2 regions of the Citrobacter sp. Cm046 genome follow, and region 1 is predicted to be linked to the other one. Evidence: riboswitches for the same ligand, from Rfam matches in the RefSeq annotation. Region 1 holds a riboswitch; the other holds the start of a gene.
What was found. A riboswitch is a leader RNA that binds a small molecule or an ion and turns the genes downstream of it on or off. The one in region 1 is predicted to bind cobalamin.
Positions count from the first base shown of each region.

Region 1 (3,716 bases):
ATTGGCCCACTGTTCTTTGCCGCAGCTGAGGGACTATTTACCGATCTCGAGTCTCGTATTGAAGGCAAACGCATTGTGGTGCTGAAATGGGACGCTGTACCGGTACTGGATGCTGGTGGCCTTGACGCCTTCCAGCGTTTTGTAAAACGTCTTCCGGAAGGCTGTGAATTACGCATCAGCAATCTGGAATTCCAGCCGCTGCGCACGATGGCGCGCGCGGGCATCCAACCGATCCCGGGCCGTCTGGCATTCTTCCCGAACCGCGACGCAGCGTTGGCGGATATTTAATGTTCATCTGTTACCGGCATGCTCTTGCCTGCCGGTAACACTTCTCTTCTGTAAACACGTCTGAGTTGTTATCATCATCTCTCCTGCTCTCTGACGATACCTGTAGCCATGAAATCTGACTCTACATTTGTCTATCGCGAAATCACCGAGACTGATATTCCAGCCGTGCAATCGTTTATTATCCGGCATCTGAATCTCTATTTTAATGCCAACAGGCCACTCCCCGACTCAAGTCAGGATGTGTTAGCGTTACGTTCACAATACATTCACCAGCCACGAAATCTGTTGATCGGCGTATGGGATGAACAACAACAGCTTATCGCCACGCTGGCGGTATGCCAGTACGATGACAGAATATCGACATTACGTGGGCGTTATAATTTATCTACAACCGCTGAGATTTGTCGTTGTTACGTTGAACAAAATTATCGTCGCCAGGGAATAGGCGGTCAGTTAGTTTCATTGGCAGAACAATTTTGCCTGCGTCAACAATATAAAACACTCTACCTGCACACCCATCATTTTTTACCTGGCGGTTATCCGTTTTGGCTACGCCATCATTTCACCGAGTTTTTAGATGAAGGTGGAGAACAACAAATTGTGCATATGGAGAAATATGCTATCGGAATGTGACATTGTGCAAATAATTAAATAATTGTGCATCCGCACTATTAATTCCGGTCATTTTTATCGCAGCAAAATTAATTGATCAGAATCAAATAATTCTCATTTAATTTATCTGATATTCACCATCAACATAGAACACACTAAAAAATATTCTCATAACACTATGTTTTTAAAGGAATTAACAATAGCAAAACAAATACCCCTACTTATTCAAGCGGTTGACGCGATAATTGGATGCCGATACATTCGCCGATGACAGTATTTCAGAATGTACTTATTATTTTGAAACGGAATATGGTGCGGATTATTTCAATCTTATGCCATAGCTGCCCCCGCAACTGTAAGCGGATACAGAATATCTTCGTATGGTAATAAATCACCATAGGTCACTGTAAAGATTTATTTATGGGAAGGCCAATATTCTGATTGCCGCGAGCCAGGAGACCTACTGTCAAGGTTGTATACATTGAGTGGACGGGATGGTCCATGGGGTGATTTATTTGACGAACTAATGATCGTGATTCCTGACCTGGTAGACGAGAATATACTTTTTTTTCATATTATCTTGTCTGTACATCATGATTCGATGTCATCTATCGTCATGCGCCTGTCCCGAAATTATATACCAGACGATCAGATTCTGGCATGAAAGGGACAATTATAATGCACGTTGACATTACCTCTTCTTATTCCAAACTTTCACTTCTGGCCTTGACTGGCGCAGCACTTTTCCTGGCCAGTAATATGGCTTCTGCGGCCAAAACAGAATATCCACTGACTATCAAAAACTGTGGCCGGGATATTACTTTTAATAAAGCTCCCCAGCGAGTTACCACCGTAGGGCAAAATAGTACTGAAATACTCTATTCTCTGGGTCTGGCCGATCGCGTTGTCGGAACGTCACTCTGGTTCGGTCCCGTCCCGGAACAGTACAAGGCGGTGAATGATAAAATTGCGGTCATTGCACAGAACATCCCGAGCTTTGAAGGGATTATTGCTAAAAAGCCAGATTTAGTAGCCAGCCAGTTTGAATGGCAAATTGGCCCTGCCGGTACGGTCGCGTCCTACGAGCAATTCAGCGAATTGAAAGTTCCGGTTTATACCGCTCCCGCCGATTGTGCCAAAGATAACGAAGACGGTGGAGATGGTGTACGTAAGGGGATGTTTGATATTGCCATGGTTTACCAGGAAGTCGCAGATCTGGCAAAAATTTTCGATGTTCAGGACAAAGGTGATGAACTGATTGCCAGCCTCAAAGCACGTGAGGCTGCGGCAAAATCCAAAATTACCGGTATGGACAACAACGTTTCCGCCGTCTTTTGGTTCTCCAGCGCCGATCTGCAACTTGACCCGTATGTCGCAGGAAAATTTGGCCCCGCCGCGTGGATCGCCCAATCACTTGGGGTGAAAAACGTCATTGATTCCGCCGAAGAGTGGCCAACTGTAGGCTGGGAGACCATCGCCAAAGCGGATCCATCGGTTATCGTTCTGGGCGAAATGGGACGTCGCCGTTTCCCGGCTGATGACTGGAAAGTCAAAATGGAATACCTCAAGTCTGATCCTGTCACCAGCCTGATCCCGGCGGTTAAAGAAAACCACCTGCCAGTGATCGACGTGCAAACCATGAATGCCGGGATAAGAACTATCGATGGTCTTGAGAAACTCGCTGATGCGCTGGTGCAGTACGGCCTGGCACATCCAAAAGCCACTCATTAATCCTCGTCGAGCGTTATGCCTTTTGCAGGCATAACGCCCTTTTGTACTCAGGGCAGCCGTAAAATAATGAGTGAATTACGCAGGACGCGCCAGGCCATTCGTCAATTAACAAACCGGGCAGTGCTACACAGCCTGTGGGTCAGTGTGGTGATGTGTGGCGTTCTTCTGGCAGGGATCTCCATCGGTGAAACATTTATTCCGTGGCAGCACGTTATCCATACGCTGGCAAACCGACTGTTTGACACCCAGTATATGGTGGACGCGTTGGATGCCGGGATTATCTGGAACTACCGTCTGACTCGCGCGCTGGTTTCCGCCTGTTGCGGCGCATGTCTGGCGGTTTCCGGGGTAGTGTTACAGTCACTGCTACGTAATGCGCTGGCCGAACCCTATCTGCTGGGGATTTCCGCCGGAGCGTCAACCGGAGCCGTGCTCATTGCATTAACCGGACTGGGTGCAGGGATCGTCAGCATGTCTCTCGGCGCCTTTATCGGCGCCTTGACGGCGTTTTTGTTTGTCGCACTGCTGGCGATGGCTGCGCGGGGAAAACACGGTTCCGCCACCACGCAAATCATTCTCGCCGGGATTGCCAGCTCACAGTTGTTCAATGCCATCACTTCACTGATTATCACCCGCTCAGCCAATGCCGAGCAGGCTCGCGGCATTATGTTCTGGCTACTGGGCAACCTTAGCGGCGTTCGCTGGCCAGATGTGGTTCTGGCTATCCCAACTGCGCTGGTCGGCATAATTATCTGCTTTTGCTACGCCCGCCATCTTGATGCATTTTCCTTTGGCGCTGAATCGGCCGCATCGCTGGGTATTCCGGTTAAACGCACCCGCGTCGTACTGATTACCGCAGTGACGGGAATGACGGCCATTATGGTATCGATTGTAGGCGCTATTGGTTTTGTCGGGCTGGTCATTCCTCATGCCGCCCGTTTACTGGTGGGAAACCAGCATCACCGCTTATTGCCCGTAAGCGCCTTTATTGGCGCTATTTTTCTCATCGTGGCGGATGTCATCTCCCGAACCCTGCTTCCAGGGCAAGTGTTGCCAATCGGCGTGATCACCGCCCTGGTCGGCGC
Region 1 covers NZ_JAOWGP010000044.1:236,157-239,872, reverse strand. Annotated here, with positions in the region: gene dauA (C4-dicarboxylic acid transporter DauA) at 1-288, shown strand, start outside; gene OGX98_RS19075 (GNAT family N-acetyltransferase) at 397-921, shown strand; cobalamin riboswitch at 1,155-1,382, shown strand; gene OGX98_RS19070 (ABC transporter substrate-binding protein) at 1,579-2,631, shown strand; gene OGX98_RS19065 (FecCD family ABC transporter permease) at 2,698-3,716, shown strand, end outside.

Region 2 (3,716 bases), on a different contig from region 1:
AATACGTGTAAGCTGGAGGATAATGAGGGTTAGCTTCACGGAAAATGCCTATTTATGAAATGTAAAAACTGATTTCGTGATCCGGTTTCCTGAACCGGTTAAAAAGTCTCCCAAGAATGGGAGACTTTTGTTATGGTCCATTACACCTTTTTTCATCTTGCTCCGGGTAGAAAGATGAAAAGTGGATGTAAATAATATGTTTTATTTATAACAATAAATTAACTGAGAGGTTTTATCATGATTTCTGCGAGCGCCCTGAACTCAGAACTCATTAATAAAATCGCACAGGATTTTGCACAAGCCACCAGTCTGGCTGTTGTGGTTGTCAATATTCACGGTGATGAAATTTCTGAGTTATTTAATTTCACCCCATTTTGTCAGTTGATGCGCCAGCATCCTCAGCACAGCACACGTTGCCGAATGAGCGATCGCTGTGGAGGACTCGAAGCATCAAAATCCGATCAACCCTGTATTTACCGCTGCCATGCCGGACTCACCGATTTCTCGATTCCTTTAGTGATCGCGGGCCACCTGGTTGGGTTTGTTTTGTGCGGGCAGGTTCGTCTAAGCAATGATGTTGGATTAGTTGATATTTTGAACGTCGACGATCGCTGGCAAGCCGATCCGGAACTGGTCAGTGAATTTCGCAATGTTCCTGAAATGGATTACTCAAGAGTCATCGCTTCTGCGGATCTTCTGAAGCTTATCGTCGAAAATTGTCTTAAGAAACAACTGAATTTTGTTGTTATCAAAGACAACCCACAGCAATCAGAGCCGGCAAAAACGAGTCGTAGCCCGACGCCTCATGACAGCAAAATGAAAAAGGCGCTGCGCTACATTGATGCTCATTTATCGGATGAGCTGCGCCTTGAGGATGTGGCTTCTCATGTTTACCTGAGCCCGTACTATTTCAGTAAGCTGTTCAAAAAATATCAGGGTATTGGATTTAATGCCTGGGTAAACCAACAGCGAATGGCCAGTGCTAAAGAGTTGCTATGCCATAGTGACTGGAGCATCGCCAGCATTGCGCGTAATTTAGGCTTTTCACAAACCAGTTATTTTTGCAAAGTATTCCGCCAGACCTATCAGGTTACGCCACAGGCTTTTCGTCAACAAATTAATGTTGCTTCATCTGGCGAGTCGGCATAAATAGCAATAATTTGCTATTGCCGATTTTTGATATCGTATTGTATGTCCGTCATTATAAAATGAAAATTAGGGATAGCAGTCAATAAATTGTCATAGCGCAACAAAGTAATAGCGTTGGAAGGATAAACTGCACCAGTTTTTATTTTTGTGATGAGATACAGTGTCTGGGTGAATGACTTTCTTTATTATTTATTGATGCTTTCATTTGGAATGTAAGCATAAGAATAAGCTTAATGAAGAGATAACATTGGCTAAGTAAACGCAAGAAAATATTTAAAATGAAATTTTGTCATGAGGTGTGATATTTCATCTCATGGTCCGGAGCTTAATTAGAACAGGCTCCTGAGCTGACAGGTTTGCCACGTTTGTGGTAGGGAAGGGGGTGAGAATCCCCCGCAGCCCCCGCTGCTGTGATGCTGACGACCCCGTATAGACCACTGATCGCAAGATTGGGAAGGACGGGTGAGATTGACGCTAAGCCAGAAGACCTGCCTGTCAGTGACTACCAACAACTTCGGTGGGAAGTGGGTTGCGCAGATGCATACAGTCGAGAGACTGGGTATCTATACACCCCTACCACCCTGAACAGGATCAGGGTATGGCGGCCAATTTTCACGCGTTTGTTCTTGCAGGTACCGGAAGCGGCTGTGGTAAAACTACGGTGACGCTGGGTTTGCTAAGCCTGATGAAAAAACGTGGTTTGCGTGTTCAGCCTTGCAAAGTTGGTCCTGACTACCTTGATACCGCCTGGCATACCGCTGTATGCGGTACGGCTTCCCGTAATCTTGATAGCTTTATGCTCCCCATTCCTACACTCAACGCCTTATTTTGCGATCAGATGCAGCATGCGGATATCGCGGTTATCGAAGGCGTTATGGGATTGTATGACGGCTATGGAACAGATCCTGACTACTGTAGTACCGCCGCAATGGCAAAACAGTTGGGTTGTCCGGTCATCTTGTTGGTTGATGGTAAAGCCGTTTCAACCTCTATTGCCGCGACGGTGATGGGTTTTCAGCATTTTGACCCCTCCTTAAATATTGCCGGTGTAATCGTTAATCGGGTTAACAGCGAAACCCATTACCGGTTACTTAAAGTGGCGATTGAGCGCTACTGTTCAGTGCCTGTTTTAGGCTATGTTCCCCGAGTGGAAGGCGTGGCTCTCCCGGAACGTCATCTTGGATTAGTCACCGCGCGTGAGTCGGTTGTTAATCAGCAGCCATGGCAGGAATTTGCCGCAACGCTTGAGCAAACGCTGGATATCGACGCCCTCCTGACGCTAAGCCAAATAGATACCCAACCTGTTGGCGAGTGGCCCGCACTTCCTGCCGCTGATGCAGGCGCCGGGTTAACGCTTGCCATCGCAGATGATGAAGCATTCAACTTCTACTACCCGGACAACATTACGCTACTGGAACGTGCGGGTATCAACATCGTGCGTTTTAGTCCGTTACACGACAGCAATCTACCTGATTGCCAGATGATTTGGTTGGGCGGCGGATATCCTGAATTGCACGCTGCGACACTTTCAGGCAATACCAGCATGCTGGCGCAACTGCGTTCAGCTCATCAACGCGGCGTGGCGATTTACGCAGAGTGCGGCGGTCTTATGTATCTTGGAAGCTCGCTGGAGGATAGCAACGGCGATATCTGGCCGATGGCGGATATTATTCCAGGTCACAGCAAAATGGGTAAGCGTCTGACCCGCTTTGGCTACTGTGAAGCGCGGGCTGTTGAGCAAACATTGCTGGCGGCACCAGGCGAAGTGCTGCGCGGACATGAATTCCATTATTCCGACTTTACCCCTGAAATTCCAGCTGTGATGGCCTGCCGTAAGGTTCGTGATGGTAAAACATTGCAATCATGGTCTGGTGGCTGGCAAATGGGCAATACTTTCGCCAGCTATCTGCACGTTCATTTTGCTCAGCGTCCTGAAATGCTTAATCACTGGCTGGCGGCGGCAAGGAGTGTGCTATGACACTGCTCGCATGGTGTATTGCCTGGCTTCTTGATTTTTTCATTGGTGACCCGCCGAACTGGCCGCACCCGGTACGCTGGATTGGTAATCTTATTTCAGCCGTTCAGCGAATGATTCGACGTTACTGTCATAGCGACATGATGCTGCGTATTGGTGGCGCAGTAATGTGGATAGTCGTTGTTGGGCTGACCTGGGGCGTGTGCTGGGGCGTACTGACACTGGCTCAGTCAATTCACCCCTGGCTTGGCTGGGGTATTGAAGTTTGGATGATCTTTACCGTGCTGGCGGGGCGTTGCCTCGCTGACGCCGCACGGGATGTTGAGCGTCCACTGCGTGCCAATAATCTTGCTGAAAGCCGTGAGAAACTCTCATGGATTGTGGGCCGTGACACCTCGCAATTACAACCGCAACAGATCAATCGCGCAGTGGTGGAAACCGTTGCTGAAAACACTGTTGACGGCATCATCGCACCGCTGTTCTTCCTTTTTCTTGGTGGCGCCCCGCTGGCGATGGCCTACAAGGCGGTGAATACCCTGGACTCCATGGTCGGTTACAAACATGAAAAATACCGTGCAATCGGTATGGTCAG
Region 2 covers NZ_JAOWGP010000032.1:105,397-109,112, forward strand. Annotated here, with positions in the region: gene pduF (propanediol diffusion facilitator PduF) at 1-33, shown strand, start outside; gene pocR (transcriptional regulator PocR) at 238-1,149, shown strand; cobalamin riboswitch at 1,485-1,659, shown strand; gene OGX98_RS04310 (cobyrinic acid a,c-diamide synthase CobB) at 1,748-3,127, shown strand; gene cbiB (adenosylcobinamide-phosphate synthase CbiB) at 3,124-3,716, shown strand, end outside.
Region 2: linked by a shared signal. The riboswitch ahead of OGX98_RS04310 (cobyrinic acid a,c-diamide synthase CobB) and the one ahead of OGX98_RS19070 (ABC transporter substrate-binding protein) in region 1 are both predicted to bind cobalamin.